One region of the Lelliottia sp. EB106-05-01-XG201 genome, then DNA from elsewhere that is predicted to be linked to it. Evidence: predicted binding sites of a transcription regulator. Region 1 holds the regulator's gene; each other region holds the start of a gene.
The links. Region 1 encodes LexA, which represses DNA repair genes until DNA is damaged. Its sites were predicted from a motif close to TNCTGTATGTACATACAGNA; they were not measured.

Region 1 (6,044 bases):
TACGACGAATAAAGAACGCACCCAGACGGCGGAAAATCGGGCCGGCTGGCCAGAAGTTCAGGTTGATACCGGCGGCGATGTGCGGTGGCACCAGTCCCTGATGATAAAGGACGTAGGACAGCAGCAGATAGTCCATGTGGCTGCGGTGGCAAGGCACATAGACAATCTCGTGGCCGTCGTGGGCCAGCTGGCGCACGCGCTCGGCGTTGTGGACGTTAATCCCCTGATAGAGACGGTTCCAGGTGAAGCTCAGGATACGGTCGGAGAGGCGGATCATCTCGTAGGAGAAGTTGGCCGCAATCTCTTCCATCAGGGCAATCGCGTTCTGCTGGGCTTTCTCGTGAGAGATTTTCTTGCTGCGCGCTTCGTCTTCGACGGCGCGAGCAATGGCTTTCGAGGCCAGCAGTTTGTTGAACAGATCCTGACGCGCAGGCAGACGCGGGCCAACGGCCGCCAGACGCTGACGGGCGAAGTGCATACGCGCCACGCGAGCCAGTTTCTGGGCAATAATCTTGTCCGTGCCGTGTTCATCCGCCATGCGGCGCAGCGAAACGGAAGGGGAGAAACGCACAAAGCTGTCGCGCCCCAGCCATGAGACGGCAAAGAATTTCTGAATACCATTCAGCATGCGCAGCGGCGGGTTCTCTTCGCCTTTCTGACGTCCAGGACGACGACCAAACATCACCGACACCGGCACCATCTGGACATCCAGGCTGGGGTTGCTGCGGTGCAGATCGAGATAGTCATGGAATAGCTTAATCGACTCTTCTTTCGGCGTGTAATAGGTGAACACGCGCGGCCCGCCGTGAATAAACACGTAGCGCGGCAGCAGCGTTCCGTCGACCTCAAGGGGTTCGAGCGGATCGGGTAAGTCGTGCGCCAGACACTGGGCGCGCAGCGTCAGTAAGTCTGCCTTCGAGTTATAAGGCAAAACGTACATAATTGGGCGCGAGGTATCGAGCCCTAATTCCAGCGCGGGTTCCGCCGGGATAGACTTACTTTTTACCAGGACGCTTAATGGTAAATTAAGTAATTTGTAGTAAATTCGTGGCCAGCCGGACATAAACGATGTAAAGCCTCTGGTTAATAATGCAAATGCGGCGCAAGGATAACAGAAAGCGCGCAAAATTTCTGTTGTTACCGGTCATACTTCAGGCTGCATGGCAATGCGCTACAGCTATAGTTACTGACGCTAAATCTAAGAAAAGGTTCTTTTAATGGCCAATAATACCACTGGGTTAACCCGAATCATCAAAGCTGCCGGATATTCATGGAAAGGTTTCCGCGCCGCATGGATCAATGAAGCTGCGTTTCGCCAGGAGGGGGTTGCCGCCGTCGTCGCGGTGATCATCGCCTGTTTCCTCGATGTTGATCCTATTACCCGCGTGCTTCTCATTGGTTCAGTCCTTCTGGTGATGATAGTGGAAATTCTGAACAGTGCTATCGAAGCGGTGGTGGATCGCATCGGGTCTGATTTCCACGAACTCTCGGGCCGCGCAAAAGATATGGGCTCTGCCGCCGTGCTGCTGGCGATTATCATCGCTGCCATCACCTGGATCACGCTTCTTTGGTCACATTTTCGATAAGCCTTCAGGAATCGAATAAGTCTCTGGTTTTTTGTGCAGTTTTTGATTCCAAAATCACCTTTGACTGTATATACTCACAGCATAACTGTATATACACCCAGGGGGCGGAATGAAAGCGTTAACGGCCAGACAGCAAGAGGTGTTCGATCTTATTCGGGATCACATCAGCCAGACGGGAATGCCACCAACGCGTGCGGAAATCGCGCAGCGTCTGGGCTTCCGTTCTCCAAATGCCGCTGAAGAGCACCTCAAAGCGCTGGCGCGTAAAGGCGTCCTTGAGATTGTTTCGGGTGCGTCACGCGGCATTCGCCTGCTGGTGGAAGAAGAAGAGGGTCTGCCACTGGTGGGCCGTGTCGCAGCGGGTGAGCCTCTGCTGGCACAGCAACACATTGAAGGGCATTACCAGGTCGATCCGGCGATGTTCAAACCGAGTGCTGATTTCCTGCTGCGCGTCAGCGGGATGTCCATGAAAGACATCGGCATTCTGGACGGCGATTTGCTGGCGGTTCACAAAACCCAGGATGTGCGTAACGGCCAGGTTGTGGTTGCGCGCATCGACGACGAAGTGACCGTGAAGCGCCTGAAAAAACAGGGCAACACGGTACAGCTGCTGCCAGAAAACAGCGAGTTCTCCCCGATTGTGGTCGATCTCCGCGAACAGGCTTTCTCCATCGAAGGTCTGGCTGTGGGCGTGATCCGCAACGGCGAATGGCTGTAATGTCTCTCTGACAGGCTGCGGTCTTTCCGCAGCCTGACTGTCTCTTATCTTTCCCGGTACTTTCTCATGTCTCTGCTGACTCCCTCAGACAAGGCATTGTGGCGTCTTGCGCTGCCGATGATTTTCTCCAATATCACCGTTCCCCTGCTAGGGCTGGTCGATACGGCGGTGATTGGCCATCTGGATTCCCCTGTTTATCTCGGCGGCGTGGCCATCGGCGCGACGGCGACCAGTTTCCTCTTTATGCTGCTGCTCTTTTTACGCATGAGCACCACCGGGCTGACGGCCCAGGCATTTGGCGCCAAAGATCCGGTTCGTCTGGCTCGTGCGCTGGTCCAGCCGCTAATTCTTGCGCTCGGCGCAGGGCTGCTGATTGTGCTGCTGCGTACGCCGCTGATCGATTTGGCGCTGCACGTGGTCGGCGGCAGTGAAGCCGTGCTCGAACAGGCGCGACGTTTCCTTGAAATCCGCTGGCTCAGCGCCCCGGCGTCGCTGGCAAACCTCGTTTTGCTCGGCTGGCTGCTCGGCGTACAGTACGCCCGCGCGCCGGTGATCCTGCTGGTGGTGGGAAACCTGCTCAATATCGTGCTCGATCTGTGGCTGGTGATGGGCCTGCACATGAACGTGCAGGGGGCCGCGCTGGCGACCGTCGTCGCGGAATACGGCACCTTCTTCATCGGCCTGTGGATGGTGAAACGCGTGCTGGTGATGCGTGGCATCACACTCGCGATGCTGAAAACCGCCTGGCACGGCAATATCCGCAAACTGCTGGCGCTTAACCGCGACATCATGCTGCGTTCGCTGCTGCTGCAACTCTGCTTTGGCGCGCTAACGGTATTTGGTGCGCGGCTCGGGCCGGAGATCGTGGCGGTGAACGCGGTCCTCATGACCTTGCTGACCTTCACCGCCTACGCGCTGGACGGGTTTGCCTATGCGGTTGAAGCCCATTCAGGGCAGGCGTATGGTGCGCGCGAGACGGGGCAGTTGCAGGAGGTGTGGCGGGCGGCCTGTCGGCAGTCGGGACTGGTGGCACTATGCTTCGCGCTCGTCTACGCTTTGTTCGGAACGAATATTGTGGCGCTCTTAACCTCGCTGCCTGAGCTGCGCGAGCTAGCAAATCACTACATTCTCTGGCAGGTCGTTTTACCGGTGGTGGGGGTGTGGTGCTACTTGCTCGACGGCATGTTTATCGGTGCGACGCGCGGGGCTGAGATGCGAAACAGCATGGCGGTCGCGGCGGCCGGTTTTGCCCTGACACTTTTCACGCTGCCCTGGCTTGGCAATCACGGTTTGTGGCTGGCCCTGGCGGTGTTCCTCGCTCTGCGCGGCCTCTCTCTGGCGGTGATCTGGCGGCGTCACTGGCGCAATAATACCTGGTTTGCGTAGTGGCTTCGTTTGACGAAACGGTTAAAGATTCTGAATCTCTCAACGTCTGCCAAATCCTTATCTACAATTAATATCACGTCCAGCAGAAATGAACGTAACGGACGACACGAATTTTACGTGATAACCGAACGATGAGGATATGATTATGAATAAAGACGAAATCGGCGGTAACTGGAAACAGTTCAAAGGTAAAGCGAAAGAACAGTGGGGTAAACTGACCGATGATGACGTGACCGTCATTGAAGGTAAACGCGAACAGCTGGTCGGTAAGATTCAGGAACGCTACGGCTACGCGAAAGATCAGGCGGAAAAAGAGGTTGTTGACTGGGAAAAACGCAACGACTACCGCTGGTAACAGAGTTCTACCCGTTGTACACGGAAGTACAATCCCTGAGGGCGGCCTAACAGCCGCCCGCTTTGTTTTTAGCGCGGTTTTTTCTTCACTAAAATGGAGTGATCGTGCTGGCACTCGCCCTGATGGCGACAGGCTTCCACTTCGACACACGCCGAGCACAACCCGTGCGCTTCAATCACGTTATGGCGCAGGGCAAAGCCCATTTTTGCCGCCAGCGAATGCATAATGTCTTCCACGCCTTCCGCCCCTTCTTCTTTGACCGCACCGCAGCGATCGCAGATAAACATGGCCGAAGTGTGCGTTGGCTGATCGAACAGATGGCACAGCACGTAGCTGTTTGTCGACTCGACCTTATGAACAAACCCTTGTTCCAGCAGGAAATCCAGCGCACGATAGACCGTTGGCGGTTTCGCCTGGGGCTCGCTTTCGCGCAGCAGGTCGAGCAGATCGTAGGCGCTGATGGCACCGCGCTGCAGGCTCATCAGACGTAACACTTCAAGGCGCTGCGGGGTCAGGCGCACATTGCGTTCAGCGCAGAGCTTTTCAGCTTGCGCCAGCAGATCTTGCATCGTGGTCTTGTCCATGTCGCACCTCGGAGTATGGAGTCTGGAAAACCCTCACTTTACCATGTTCTGCTGAAAACGCCGAGATCCGCCACGGTGTGCTATACCTGACGCATCGAAACAAGGGAATAAACAGAATGAAAAGACCTGACTGCATCCGACACTGGCGCGACGTCGAAGGTGCCGACGATTCGACTTACCCGGACAGTGACGAACTCTTTGCTATCGGCGCGCCGCTGGCCCGAAAACTGGGGCTGGGGCGGATCGGTATTCACCATGAACGCCTGCCGCCGGGCCGTCGCACTTCCTATCCCCACGCCGAAAGCGACGAAGAGGAGTTTATCTTCGTGATTGAAGGGCATCCGCAGGCATGGATTAACGGTTATTTATGGAAACTTGAGCCGGGCGACAGCGTCGGTTTTCCGGCCGGAACCGGGGTCTGCCACACCTTTATCAACAACACCGAGGAAGAGGTTCGGCTGCTGGTCGTGGGCGAGGCGAACAAAAAACACAACCGCATCTATTACCCGCTCAATCCGGTGTATGCCGCCACCCGAGAGGACCGCTGGGTGGACCATCCCCCGCAGTTTTTTGGCCCGCATGACGGAAAACCTGGGCGAAAATAATTTCCTCTTCTATAAATATTGAGGGCCGTCACAAATTACAACAGGCCAGCCGGAAGATTTAACTTAAGGAAATAGCGTGTCTTTTTGATGTTATTCACAGCAATAGTTCGTCCCTGTTTAAGAGATAACAGGGTTGTTAAATAACAGACTATAAAACGAGCATACTGTGAAAAAACATTTAAAATTTTCGGTGGTTAGCATCGCTGTCTCCCTGTTTGTGGCAAACGAGGCGTCCGCCGCTAATACCTGGGCAGAAGCGCGTAGTGACGCGATGGGTGGTACGGGCGTTGCTTCGGGCAATTACGGTAGTGGAGCCTTCATTAACCCGGCGCTGCTGGCAAAGTCTAAGCCGGATGACGACATTACCGTGATTCTGCCTTCGGTCGGCGCGCAGATCACCGACAAAGACAATCTGCAGGATCAGATCGACGATATCAGCGATAAAGTCGATCACTACGACAATGTGATCAACAGCCTGACACCGGCTGAGATCATCGCCAATCCCTTAGGATCCGTGAACCAATTCCAGAGCGCGGCGAAAGATCTTGCTGACGAGCTGGACGATCTGAAAGGCAAAACTGCCCGCGCTAACGCCGGTGCCGGAATTGCGGTCAGCATTCCCAACCATGTCCTGGCGGTTGCCTTCGTGGCAAAAGGCTACGCCCACGCGCGCGTCAGCTCTTCCATTGACCAGCAGGATATTGATTATCTGCGCAGCATCCAGAACAGCAAACTGGTGGCCGGAAGCGTCGCGCTCGATGCGGCCCTGAATGGTTCGGATCAAATCACCAAAAACCTCAACTCCACCGC
Region 2 (6,044 bases), 2.9 Mb from region 1:
GTACTGCGGTTATCTACAAATAACCCAACGGTTTATGCTCCATCGCTCGCTACACCCTCTGGCGAGTTGCTCCAACTCTCATTGACCCTGTTGTTGTTACCCTTTGTTTGCCCGTCCTCACCGGACGGGCTTTTTTTATCTAAAAATACTGCGCCACGCGCGCCAGCCCCGCCTCAACGGAATCCGTCTCCCCTGTCGCCATCAGGCAGCACGCCATCTGTAGCTTCAGTGAATGCGGTACCGGCTCGACACCAGCCAGACAGCGCTCGGTCCAGCGGGCCGTGGTTTCAGCATCTTTCGCCGTCGGGAGCACCACTTCGCCCTGCGGATCTTCACCGCGCTCGAGCACCACACGTGTGCCCTGCTTGTCGATCAGCGTCATCTGCGGGCAGCGCTGCGGATTGGCGTAGGCTTCGCCTTCGGTGCCGTGCATCAGCAGCCCTTTACCGCCAATATCGGCGAAGAAGCCCGCCACACGGGTGACATACTCCGGGTGCGAAACGCTGGATAGTCGCAGAGCAGCATCTTCCGCAAACGGCGTCGCCAGTTTTGCCAGAGTATGCGCACTGTTACGCACGCCCATCCGCCAGCGCATATCCAGCTGTTTTTCGAGCGGCGGACAGAGTGCGCTGACCGGAATATAGACCGGGTGATGACCTTCGAGTTTGGCCTGTGCCTGACCGGCATGGAGAGTGGGCGCAATGCCCATTAATTCAAATATGGTTTCTGTCAGTACGCGCGTCGGATCGGCGCTGACGCCGTGCACCACCACCGGAAAGCCCAGCTTGTTGAGCAGTACCGCCAGCAGCGGCGTGAGGTTCGCCTGTTTGCGCGCTCCGTTATAGGTCGGGATCACAATCGGCATCGGCTTCGCGACGGGCGGCGTCAGTTGCAGGGTTTGCGCCTGCATCGCCTCGTAAAACCCGCGCATCTCCGCTTCGCCTTCGCCTTTAATGCGCAGGGCAATTAAGATGCCACCCATCTCCAGCTCCGGCACATCGCCGTTCAGCATGTGGGTGTACAGCGCGCGGGCGGTTTCCTGATCCAGATCGCGGGCGTGATTTTTCCCGCGGCCTACCTCTTTGATAATTTTGCGATAATCCACGACATTTCTCCTGACAACATCATAGACACACTATAGCCCTGATAAAGCCATCAACGATAGTGTTGCTTATTTTCTGCCGGGACTACGGCGTCTCGCGCCGGGCGCTTTTTTCCGCGCCGCCACCACTTTCGTCGGGCGCTTTGTCACTTCCGGCACGTCGGGCTGCTCGATCGGGAATACCGGCAGCGCGTTGAGCAGCCGTTGGCCGTAGTTTTTGGTCAGCAGACGTCGATCATAAATGACGATTTCGCCCCAGCAACCGTGGCTACGGATCAGTCGCCCCACCTGCTGAATCAGGTTGAAGGACGCCGCGGGCAGGCTTTGTACTTCGAACGGATAGCGGTTGAGGCTTTTGAGCCACTCGCCTTCGGTGATCACCACCGGGCTGTCGATCGGCGGGAAGGCGATTTTATGGATGTGCACCTGTGTCAGATAATCGCCCTTCAGATCCAGACCTTCTGCAAAAGACTGCAAGCCGATTAGCACGCTGCGCTCGCCACCGTCGATGCGCTTGCGATGGGTTTCCACCAGTCGGTAGCGCGGCTGATCGCCCTGCACCAGCAGTAACAGACGAAGGTCAGTGACATAGGTTAAAAACAGCTGCATCGCGCGGTTGCTGGCGAACAGCACCAGCATGCCGGGATATTTTTTGCTCTCGACCTGCTCGCGGAAATAGGCAGCCATTTCGGCAATGTGCTGCTCTTCGTGCTCCATCAGCGGCTCGTGCTGCATTTTTGGGATCACCAGTTTGCCCTGCTCGCAGTGGTTAAACGGCGAATCCAGTGAGACAAAGCGATCGCCCGCTTTCTCTTTCAGGCCGCTCATCTCCTGCAAACGCGAGAAGCTGTTCAGGGAACGCAACGTCGCGGAGGTGACGACCACGTGCGGCACGCTGCGCCAGATGAGCTTCTCCAGCTGATCGCTGACGCGAATGCCCACGCAGTGGAAGTAGAGATGAATTTGTCCGTCTTTGGCGTCCCGCGTCGCCCATTTGGTGACCGGCGCGCCAGAGGCCTGAGCCATCGACGCCAGCCGCCACAGCTTGCTTTGGCTCTCAAACATGCTCAGGGCGCGGTTCATCTGCAGCAGCACGCGATGCACGCGCACCACGTCATGGGTGCCGGTTTTTTCGCTGAGATCGTTGAGGAACATCTCCGCCAGCCCGCGCAGTTTTTCCAGATGCTTCGCCAGCTGTTTGCAGATCTCCATGATCTCCTCCGGCAGTTCGCCCATCGCAAAACGATGTTCGGCCTCCTGAGTCGCAGGCAGATAGAGATCGAGAATGGTGTTCAGCGAGGCGATTAACGCGTAAATCTCTTCGCAATGGGCACTCAGCCGCTCAGGCACCGCCAGCGGCGGCGTGGTTTTGGGGCGGAACTGTTCCATGCAGGTGGCAATCAGCTTGCAGAAGAGATCGAGCTGCAGACGAAACCACGGGGCGGTGATCTCTGCGCTCATTTCTAAGGCATCGCGCGCCACGTCCGGCAGGTGGTGTCCTTCATCGAGGACCAGCAGCAGGTTTTTCGGATCCGGCAGGACCGATTCGCTCTCGAGCGCCGCCATCACCAGCGCGTGGTTAGCCACCACCACTTCCGCTTCCTGAATTTCACGACGCGCAGCGAAGAACGGACATTCGCGGTAGTAATGGCAGTTGCGGTTCAGACAGCTGGCTTTATCGGTGCTCAGACGTCGCCACAGGTCATCGCTGACGGCTTTATCCGTGTGATCGCGCAGGCCGTCCCACTTATAGCCGTCGAGATCGACTTTGAGCTTCGCGCACAGCTCCTGCTCGGCTTTGTTGTTTGGCGTGAGGTCATCGTCGAGGAACGCCAGCAGATCCTGCTGGGTCGCTTCGGTGCTGGCAAGCCCCGCCAGATTGCGCGGGCAGACGTAACGTCCGCGTCCAAACGCGGCGGTGAAGCGCAACTCAGGGATGATTTTGCGCAGTAGCGGCAGGTCTTTGCTGTAGATCTGATCCTGCAATGCTACGTTGGCGGTGCTGACCACCAGCGTTTTTTGCTCTTCACGAGCAATCGCAATGCCGGGAATTAAATAGGAGAGGGTTTTCCCGACGCCGGTCGGGGCTTCAATCGCCAGATGCCGTCCGTCGTCCCCGGCGAGCGTCTTCGCCACATCGGCAATCATCTGCCGCTGCGGGGCTCGGGGAATAAAGTCGGGGATCTGCTGTTGCAACGCCTTATACCAGGCGGCAATTTGCGCTTTGAGCGCAGCGGTTAAAGCCATCGGGGAACCTGAAATACTGTATAAACAGCCACTATTGTGGCACGTTCGCGGGGTTGTCGCAAAAAAATCGGCAACTTTACGCTAACTTGAGAATCCAGAGCATTCAAATAACCCACATTCTATATTCTGCACTAATTCATTCGCTGTACATCATCATGCAAGTGAATATTTTCCCTTTTAAATCAGACCATTAAATAATATCTGCATGTGACGTAAATCACGGTGGATCTCAAAACCTTCAGCGTAGAATTCGTGCTTCAATGCGGAAGGATTGCCGTCGTTCTGGGCAATCCGCAACACGGATTTTATCAAAAGGAATTGACCATGAGCGGAAAACCCGCCGCCCGTCAGGGCGATATGACCGCCATCGGCGGCCCGATTGTGCAGGGCAGCCTTGGGGTGATGATTGGCGCACCGACAGGCGTAGCCTGTTCGGTGTGTCCGGGCGGCGTGGTGTCCGGCAGCCCGGTGAACCCGCTGCTCGGGGCCAAAGTCCTGCCCGGTGAAACGGACCTCGCACTCCCCGGCCCGCTGTCCTTTGTTCTGTCCCGCACCTACAGCAGCTACCGCACCAGAACCCCGGCACCAGAGGGCGTTTTCGGTCCCGGCTGGAAAGCGCCCTCTGATATCCACCTGCAACTTCGCGACAAGGAACTCATCCTCAACGACAACGGCGGGCGCAGCATTCACTTTGACCTGCTTCTGCCGGGCGAGGTGGCGTTCAGCCGCACCGAGTCCTTCTGGCTGGCACGCGGCGGCGTGCTGAACCTGAATGAGGTCCATCCCCTGCATCGTCTCTGGCAGGCCCTGCCGGAGGATGTCCGCCTCAGCCCCAACATTTACCTGGCCACCAACAGCCTGCAGGGCCCGTGGTGGCTGCTCGGGTGGGCGGAGCGCGTGCCGTCTGTGGATGAACTCCTTCCCGCGCCGCTGCCGCCGTACCGGGTGCTGACCGGGCTGGTGGATAATTTTGGTCGCACGCTGACGTTTCACCGCGCCCCTTCAGGTGAGTTTGCCGGGAGCATCACCGGAGTGACCGACGGCGCAGGCCGCCGCTTCCGGCTGGTGCTGACCACCACAGCCAGCGGTGTCCGTCTTTCCGAAGTCTGGCTCACGCACGACCCGGGGTACCCGGAGAACCTGCCCGATATGCCACTCGCGCGCTATGACTACTCCCCGCGCGGCGAGCTGACTGCAGTGTCTGACCGCAGCGGCACGCAGGTTCGTCAGTTTACGTATGACGACAGGCATCCGGGCCGGATGGTGGCCCATCAGTATACGGGCAGGCCGCAGACGACCTATCGCTACGATGCCACCGGGCGGGTGACGGAGCAGCACAACCCGGCCGGCCAGAGCTACCGATACCAGTATGAAAAACACCACACGGTGATTACCGACAGCCTGAACCGTCGCGAGGTGCTGCACACCGAAGGCGAAGGCGGTCTGAAGCGGGTGGTGAAAAAGGAGTTCGCCGACGGCAGCATCACACAGAGTGAATTCGACAACGCGGGCCGCCTGGTGGCACAGACCGACGCGGCAGGCCGCAGGACAGAATACCGGCTCAGTCCCGGCTCGGGTCTGCTGGCAGCAACGGTCACGCCGGAAGGCAGGCTGACGGAGTTTTACTATAACAGCCAGCGTCAGCTGACCGCCACGGTGTATCCGGACGGGCTGAAAAGCCGGCAGGAGTACGACGACGCCGGACGGCTGACCGCCGACACCTCACGCCAGGGCGACGTGACGCGCTATGAGTATGATGACCCGTGCAGCGAATACCCGTCGGCCACTGAAGACCCCACCGGCAGCCGGAAGCAGATGACCTGGAGCCGCTACGGGCAGCTGCTTTCTTATACTGACTGTTCGGGATATGAAACCCGCTATGAATATGACCGCTTCGGCCGGCTGACCGCCGTTCACCGTGAGGAAGGATTAAGCCAGTACCGGGCATACGATGCGCGCGGCAGACTGGTCAGCCAGACAGATGCCACAGGCCGGCAGACCCGCTACGAATACAACGTCGCAGGCGACCTGACGGCGGTGATATCCCCTGATGGTCAGCGCAGCGAAACCGGCTTCGACAACCGGGGAAATATCGTCCTCGCAGCGCAGGGCACCCTCACCCGGCGGATGGCGTACGACGCCGCGGGTCGCGTGACCACCCTGACCAATGAGAACGGCAGCCACACTGAATTCGCTTACGATGCGCTGGACCGCCTGACGCAGGAGACCGGTTTTGACGGACGCATCAGACGCTACCGGTACAACGCCAGCGGACAGTTGATTCAAAGCGAAGACGAAAGCCTGACTATCGTCTGGCAGTACGACGACGCCGGACGCCTGCTCAGCCGAACGGTGAACGGCGAACCCGCAGAAAAGTGGCAGTATGACGCGCGCGGCTGGCTGACGGATACCAGCCATCTCAGCGGCGGCCACCGCGTTGCGGTGCATTACACCCATGACAACACGGGGCGCGTCACCGGTGAGCGCCAGACGGTGCACAGCGCGGAAACGCACGCCCTGCTGTGGCAGCATGAAACAAAACACGACTACCGCACCGGACTGGTGAACCGGGTGCAGCACGACCGGTTGCCGCCGGTGGAGTGGCTGACGTATGGCTCCGGTTACCTGGCGGGGATGAAGCTCGGCGACATGCCGCTCATCGAGTACACCCGCGACCGCCTGCACCGTGAAACGC
Region 3 (6,044 bases), 4.3 Mb from region 1:
GCCGGACACGTCGACAGCTACTTCTCGGTGCTGATGCGAGTCGGGCTGGCGGCGCTGGTGTTCCTGCCGTTCCTGCGCCTGCGCGGGCAGACGCTCAAAACCATTCTGCTGTACATGCTGGTGGGCGCGATGCAGCTCGGCGTCATGTACCTGTTCAGCTTCCGCGCGTATGTCTATCTGTCGGTCTCGGAGTTTCTGCTTTTCACAGTGCTGACGCCGCTCTATATCACCCTGATTTATGACCTGCTGAGCAAACGCCGCCTGCGCTGGGGCTACGTGCTGAGCGCGCTGCTGGCGGTGGCCGGTGCGGCGATTATTCGCTACGACAAAGTGAGCGATCACTTCTGGACCGGCCTGATGTTTGTCCAGCTGGCGAACATCAGCTTTGCGATTGGGATGGTGGGCTACAAACGCCTGATGGAGATCCACCCGATGCCGCAGCACAACGCCTTCGCCTGGTTCTACATGGGGGCATTCATCGTCGCGGTGGTGGCGTGGTTTATGCTCGGCAATCCGCAAAAACTGCCGACCACCACGCTGCAGTGGAGCGTGCTTGTCTGGCTGGGCGTGGTCGCATCAGGGCTGGGCTATTTTATGTGGAACTACGGAGCCACGCAGGTGGACGCCGGGACGTTGGGCATCATGAACAACGTTCACGTGCCCGCAGGGCTGCTGGTGAACCTGGCGATCTGGCAGGAACAACCGCACTGGCCAAGCTTTATTATTGGGGGGACGGTGATCCTGGCTTCGCTATGGGTGCATCGCCATTGGGTCGCTCCGCGCTCCGAACAAACGGCAGGTGGTCGCAAGCGTGATTCCGCGCTGAGCGAATAAAGGCCTCCGTCACCGGCTGACGCTGCTCGCCATCGCGCACGGCGGCGTACAGTCGGCTCCACAGTCCCTCGCCCAGGGTTTTGGTCACCACCAGACCCTGGCGTTCAAAACTCTCCACTACCCAGTGCGGCAGCGCCGCGATCCCCATTTTCGCCGCCACCATCTGAATCAACAGCAGGGTGTTATCGACGCTTTTCAGGTTCGGGCTGATGCCTGCCGGTTGCAGGAAATGGCGCCAGATATCCAGACGACTGCGCTGCACCGGATAGATCAGCAGGGTTTCGGTCGCCAGATCTTCCGGCGTCACGCGGGTTTTCAGCGCTAAGGGATGATCCGGGGCCAGCACCAGGCGCACCTCATAATCAAACATCGGCGAATAGTGCAGACCGCTGCGCGGCAGAATATCGGAGGTCAGGACCAGATCCAGCTCGCCCTGCTGGAGAGACGGCTGCGGGTCAAAGGTCACGCCCGATTTGAAGTCCATCTCCACCTGCGGCCAATTCGCGCGGAAATTCTCCAGCGCGGGCGTCAGCCACTGAATACAGCTGTGACACTCGATGGCGATGCGCAGCCGCGTCTGCTGCGGTTCATTGCAGGATTGCAGCGCGCTGGCGATCTGCGGCAGCACCTGATTCGCCAGCTGCAGCAAAATCTCGCCCTGCGGCGTAAAGCGCAGCGGCTGGCTCTTACGCACGAACAGACGGAAGCCAAGGCGTTGTTCCAGATCGCTGAACTGGTGTGACAGGGCGGATTGTGTTTGATGCAGCGTGGCCGCAGCCGCTGCGAGCGAACCGCAGTTCCGCAACGCTTGTAGCGTTTTCAGGTGTTTTATCTCGATCATGAAAGTCCTTCACTTCGCCATGAACATTTTGCGCTTGAGGAATATACAGTACCTGCCAATTATAGATGTGTAAACATCTGGACGGCTAAATAACGAATTCCATAAGAGGCAGCGACATGACAATTATTAACCACACCCTCGGTTTCCCTCGCGTTGGCCTGCGCCGCGAGCTGAAAAAAGCACAAGAAAGCTACTGGGCGGGCAACGCCACGCGTGACGAACTGCTGGCGGTGGGGCGTGAACTGCGCGCTCGCCACTGGGATCAGCAAAAACAGGCGGGCGTAGATCTGCTGCCGGTGGGCGATTTCGCCTGGTACGACCATGTTCTGACCACCAGCCTGCTGCTCGGCAACGTGCCGGCTCGTCATCAGAACAACGATGGATCGGTAGATATCGACACCCTGTTCCGTCTGGGCCGTGGCCGCGCACCGACCGGTGAGCCCGCCGCCGCCGCGGAAATGACCAAATGGTTCAACACCAACTACCACTACATGGTGCCGGAGTTCGTGAAGGGCCAGCAGTTCAAACTGACCTGGACCCAGATCCTGGATGAAGTCGACGAAGCCCTGGCGCTGGGCCACAAAATCAAACCTGTGCTGCTCGGCCCGGTGACCTACCTGTGGCTGGGCAAAGTGAAAGGCGAGCAGTTTGACCGCCTGAGCCTGCTGAACGACATCCTGCCGGTCTACCAGCAGGTGCTGGCTGAGCTGGCAAAACGCGGCGTCGAGTGGGTGCAAATCGACGAACCGGCGCTGGTGCTGGAGCTGCCGCAGGAGTGGCTGGATGCCTTCAAACCGGCGTACGACGCGCTGGCAGGCCAGGTCAAACTTCTGCTGACCACCTATTTCGAAGGCGTCACGCCGAACCTCGACACCATCACCGCGCTGCCGGTGCAGGGCCTGCATGTGGACCTGGTTCACGGCAAAGATGACGTGGCGGAAATTCACCAGCGTCTGCCGTCTGACTGGCTGCTCTCTGCCGGTCTGGTGAACGGTCGTAACGTCTGGCGCGCCGATCTCACCGAGAAATACGCGCAGATTAAAGACATCGTCGGGAAACGTGATCTGTGGGTGGCGTCATCTTGCTCCCTGCTGCACAGCCCGATCGACCTTAGCGTTGAAACGCGTCTGGATGCGGAAGTGAAGAGCTGGTTTGCCTTCGCCCTGCAGAAATGTGAAGAGCTGGCCCTGCTGCGCGATGCGCTGAACAGCGGCGACACGGCGGCGATTACCGAATGGAGCGCTCCGATTCAGGCGCGTCGTCACTCGACTCGCGTTCATAATGCGGCGGTGGAAAAACGTCTGGCGGCGATCACCGCCAAAGACAGCCAGCGTGAAAATGCCTACGAAGTGCGTGCTGAAGCTCAGCGTGCGCGCTTTAATCTGCCGGCCTGGCCGACGACGACTATCGGCTCCTTCCCGCAGACCACTGAAATCCGCGGCCTGCGCCTGGACTTCAAAAAAGGCAATCTGGACGCCAACAACTACCGCACCGGCATCGCGGAACACATCAAGCAGGCGATTGTTGAGCAGGAGCGTCTGGGTCTGGACGTGCTGGTCCACGGCGAAGCCGAGCGTAACGACATGGTCGAGTATTTCGGCGAGCACCTGGACGGATTCGTCTTCACCCAGAACGGCTGGGTGCAGAGCTACGGCTCCCGCTGCGTGAAACCACCGGTCGTCATCGGCGACGTGAGCCGCCCGGAAGCGATCACCGTTGAGTGGGCGAAGTACGCTCAGTCTCTGACCGACAAACCGGTGAAAGGCATGCTGACGGGTCCGGTGACCATTCTCTGCTGGTCCTTCCCGCGCGAAGACGTGACCCGCGAAACCATCGCCAAGCAGATTGCTCTGGCGCTGCGCGATGAAGTGGCGGATCTGGAAGCGGCCGGGATTGGCATCATCCAGATTGACGAACCGGCGCTGCGCGAAGGTCTCCCGCTGCGTCGCAGCGACTGGGCGGCGTACCTGGAGTGGGGCGTGGAAGCCTTCCGCATCAACGCGGCGGTGGCAAAGAACGACACACAGATCCACACCCACATGTGTTACTGCGAATTTAACGACATCATGGACTCCATCGCCGCGCTGGATGCGGACGTGATCACCATCGAAACCTCGCGTTCCGATATGGAGCTGCTGGAGTCGTTCGAAGAGTTCGACTACCCGAACGAAATCGGGCCGGGCGTGTACGACATTCACTCCCCGAACGTGCCAAGTGTGGAGTGGATTGAGGCCCTGCTGCAGAAAGCCGCCCAGCGCATTCCGGCGGAGCGTCTGTGGGTCAACCCGGACTGCGGCCTGAAAACTCGCGGCTGGCCAGAAACTCGCGCCGCGCTGGCGAACATGGTGAAAGCTGCGCAGAACCTGCGTCAGGCGTAATGTGAAATGGCCGGGCAACCGCCCGGCCTAAGAATGGCCTTCCATTAGGCGGCTGATGTGAATGCTCAACCACGTCAGCTCGTCTTTTGGCAGCGTATGCTGATATTTATCCTGTACGTAATCGCGAATCACCCAGGCGACGGTCATTGCGTCCGGGCGATGGCGCATCAATTCCTCATAGAAATCCTCGGTCTCGCTGACCACAATTTTTCCGGTTAATACTCGCTCGGCAAAATAGCGCAAATGCGTGATAAAACGCCGGTAGTTAACCGACTCCGTATCAATCGTTTTGCTCAGTTTGTAGCGCACGATTTCAGCGATGCGGTTGACCAGTTCGACCTGCTGATGTGCGGAATTATCATCATCCTGACTGCTGGCGTTAATCAGATGAAACGCGATGTTAACCGCTTCATCCTCCGGCAGTTCAACGTCAAAGCGCTCATTCACTTTTGCCCGCGCCTGCATCCCGACGCTGTGTTCCTGCGGGTAGTAGCGTTTCACTTCCCAGCTCAGTTTATTCAGAATCAGCTGTCCGTTGCGGCAGCGTTCCACGGCAAAATGCAGATGCTCGGCGAGAGTAAACAGCAAGACGGAATTCATTTTTTCAGCGCACTGGCTGCGAGCGAGGGTCAGAATCTCATGGCTAATCTCAAAGAGTGCCGCAGGAATGGTATCCGTCAGTGATAAAAAATGGCGTGATTTCAGGTCACTGAGCGGCAGAAAAACTTTCTCTACCTGCGCCAGATCGATGTGCGTGCCAGGTTTGGCTCCGAAACCAATCCCTTTGCCAAACAGGATCATTTCCCGCTGGTCGTTATCAACCAGCAGCATACTGTTATTCAGCGATTTCTTTATCGTAATCACGGTTATTCCTGCGGCCTGGCCGTTTAGCTCATGTCAGCGCCATTGCTGGCAATCACTCTCTGGTACCACCAGAAGGAGTCTTTTTTCAGGCGCTTTAAGGTACCGTTGCCTTCATCATCCTGGTCGACATAAATAAAGCCGTAGCGCTTGGACATCTGCGAGGTACCCGCGCTGATAATGTCGATACAACCCCAGGTGGTGAATCCCATCACATCTACCCCTTCGTTAATAGCTGCCAAAGTTTGCTCGAAGTGGGCGCGGAAATAGTCGATGCGATAGCTGTCGTGGATTTTCCCTTCTTCAACGATATCTTTTGCGCCCAGTCCATTCTCGACAATAAACAATGGCTTCTGGTAGCGATCGTAAAGTTCGAGCAGGGAAATTTTGAGCCCAATGGGGTCAATCTGCCATCCCCATTCGGATGCCGGCAAATACGGGTTTTTCACACCCAGAATAGTGTTGCCTGCGGTGCGCTCGACGTCCGCCTGCGTTGATTCAGTGAGCGACATGTAATAGCTAAAGGAGACGAAATCGACGGTATTTTCTTTGAGGATGCGTTGATCGTCTGCCTGCATCTCAATCTGAATATCGCGGCTGGCGAGATCGCGCAGGATCAGCGGTGGATATTCGCCAAACACCTGCACATCGGCATAGAAATAGTTTTCGAGATTCTTTTTCAGCGTGGCCTCTACGTCTTGCGGGCGACAGCTGTGCGGATAGGTCGTAAGTTTGGTGAGCATACACCCAACCTGGCTGCCTGGAATTTTGGCGTGGCAGTCGCGAGTCACCAGCGCAGACGCAACGAACTGGTGGTGCAGCCCCTGATAAATATCCTGCTTGGCTTTCCCTGGTGCACTTTTCTCTTCACGAATCCCGGCGGTAGTAAATGGATGGCGATGAATACTGTCGATCTCGTTAAACGTGAGCCAGTAGCGCACCAAATCTTTATAGCGATCGAAGCAGACATTGCTGAAGCGCACGAAAGCGTCAACTACGTTGCGATTCACCCAGCCGTTATACTTTTCGCTTAGCGCCAGTGGCATTTCGTAATGTGAAAGCGTCACGAGCGGCTCAATATTGTGGCGGCGCAGTTCGCGGAACATCTCTTCGTAAAACTGCAGGCCAGC

Region 2: a site for LexA is predicted at 3,364-3,383, ahead of dinG (ATP-dependent DNA helicase DinG). Genes of this name have one in related genera too.
Region 3: a site for LexA is predicted at 1,707-1,726, ahead of metR (HTH-type transcriptional regulator MetR). Genes of this name have one in related genera too.

Annotation. Positions count from the first base shown of each region.
Region 1 is NZ_JBYTDV010000001.1:307,434-313,477, forward strand. Features, by position in the region: gene plsB (glycerol-3-phosphate 1-O-acyltransferase PlsB) at 1-1,063, opposite strand, end outside; gene AC3WS9_RS01395 (diacylglycerol kinase) at 1,218-1,586, shown strand; gene lexA (transcriptional repressor LexA) at 1,696-2,304, shown strand; gene dinF (MATE family efflux transporter DinF) at 2,371-3,690, shown strand; gene AC3WS9_RS01410 (CsbD family protein) at 3,836-4,045, shown strand; gene zur (zinc uptake transcriptional repressor Zur) at 4,114-4,629, opposite strand; gene AC3WS9_RS01420 (cupin domain-containing protein) at 4,746-5,234, shown strand; gene AC3WS9_RS01425 (conjugal transfer protein TraF) at 5,401-6,044, shown strand, end outside.
Region 2 is NZ_JBYTDV010000001.1:3,182,919-3,188,962, forward strand. Features, by position in the region: gene ybiJ (DUF1471 family protein YbiJ) at 1-23, shown strand, start outside; gene ybiB (DNA-binding protein YbiB) at 140-1,105, opposite strand; gene dinG (ATP-dependent DNA helicase DinG) at 1,172-3,349, opposite strand; gene AC3WS9_RS14965 (RHS repeat-associated core domain-containing protein) at 3,674-6,044, shown strand, end outside.
Region 3 is NZ_JBYTDV010000001.1:4,565,694-4,571,737, reverse strand. Features, by position in the region: gene AC3WS9_RS21370 (carboxylate/amino acid/amine transporter) at 1-834, shown strand, start outside; gene metR (HTH-type transcriptional regulator MetR) at 722-1,675, opposite strand; gene metE (5-methyltetrahydropteroyltriglutamate--homocysteine S-methyltransferase) at 1,792-4,053, shown strand; gene AC3WS9_RS21355 (PRD domain-containing protein) at 4,081-4,917, opposite strand; gene AC3WS9_RS21350 (glycoside hydrolase family 1 protein) at 4,941-6,044, opposite strand, start outside.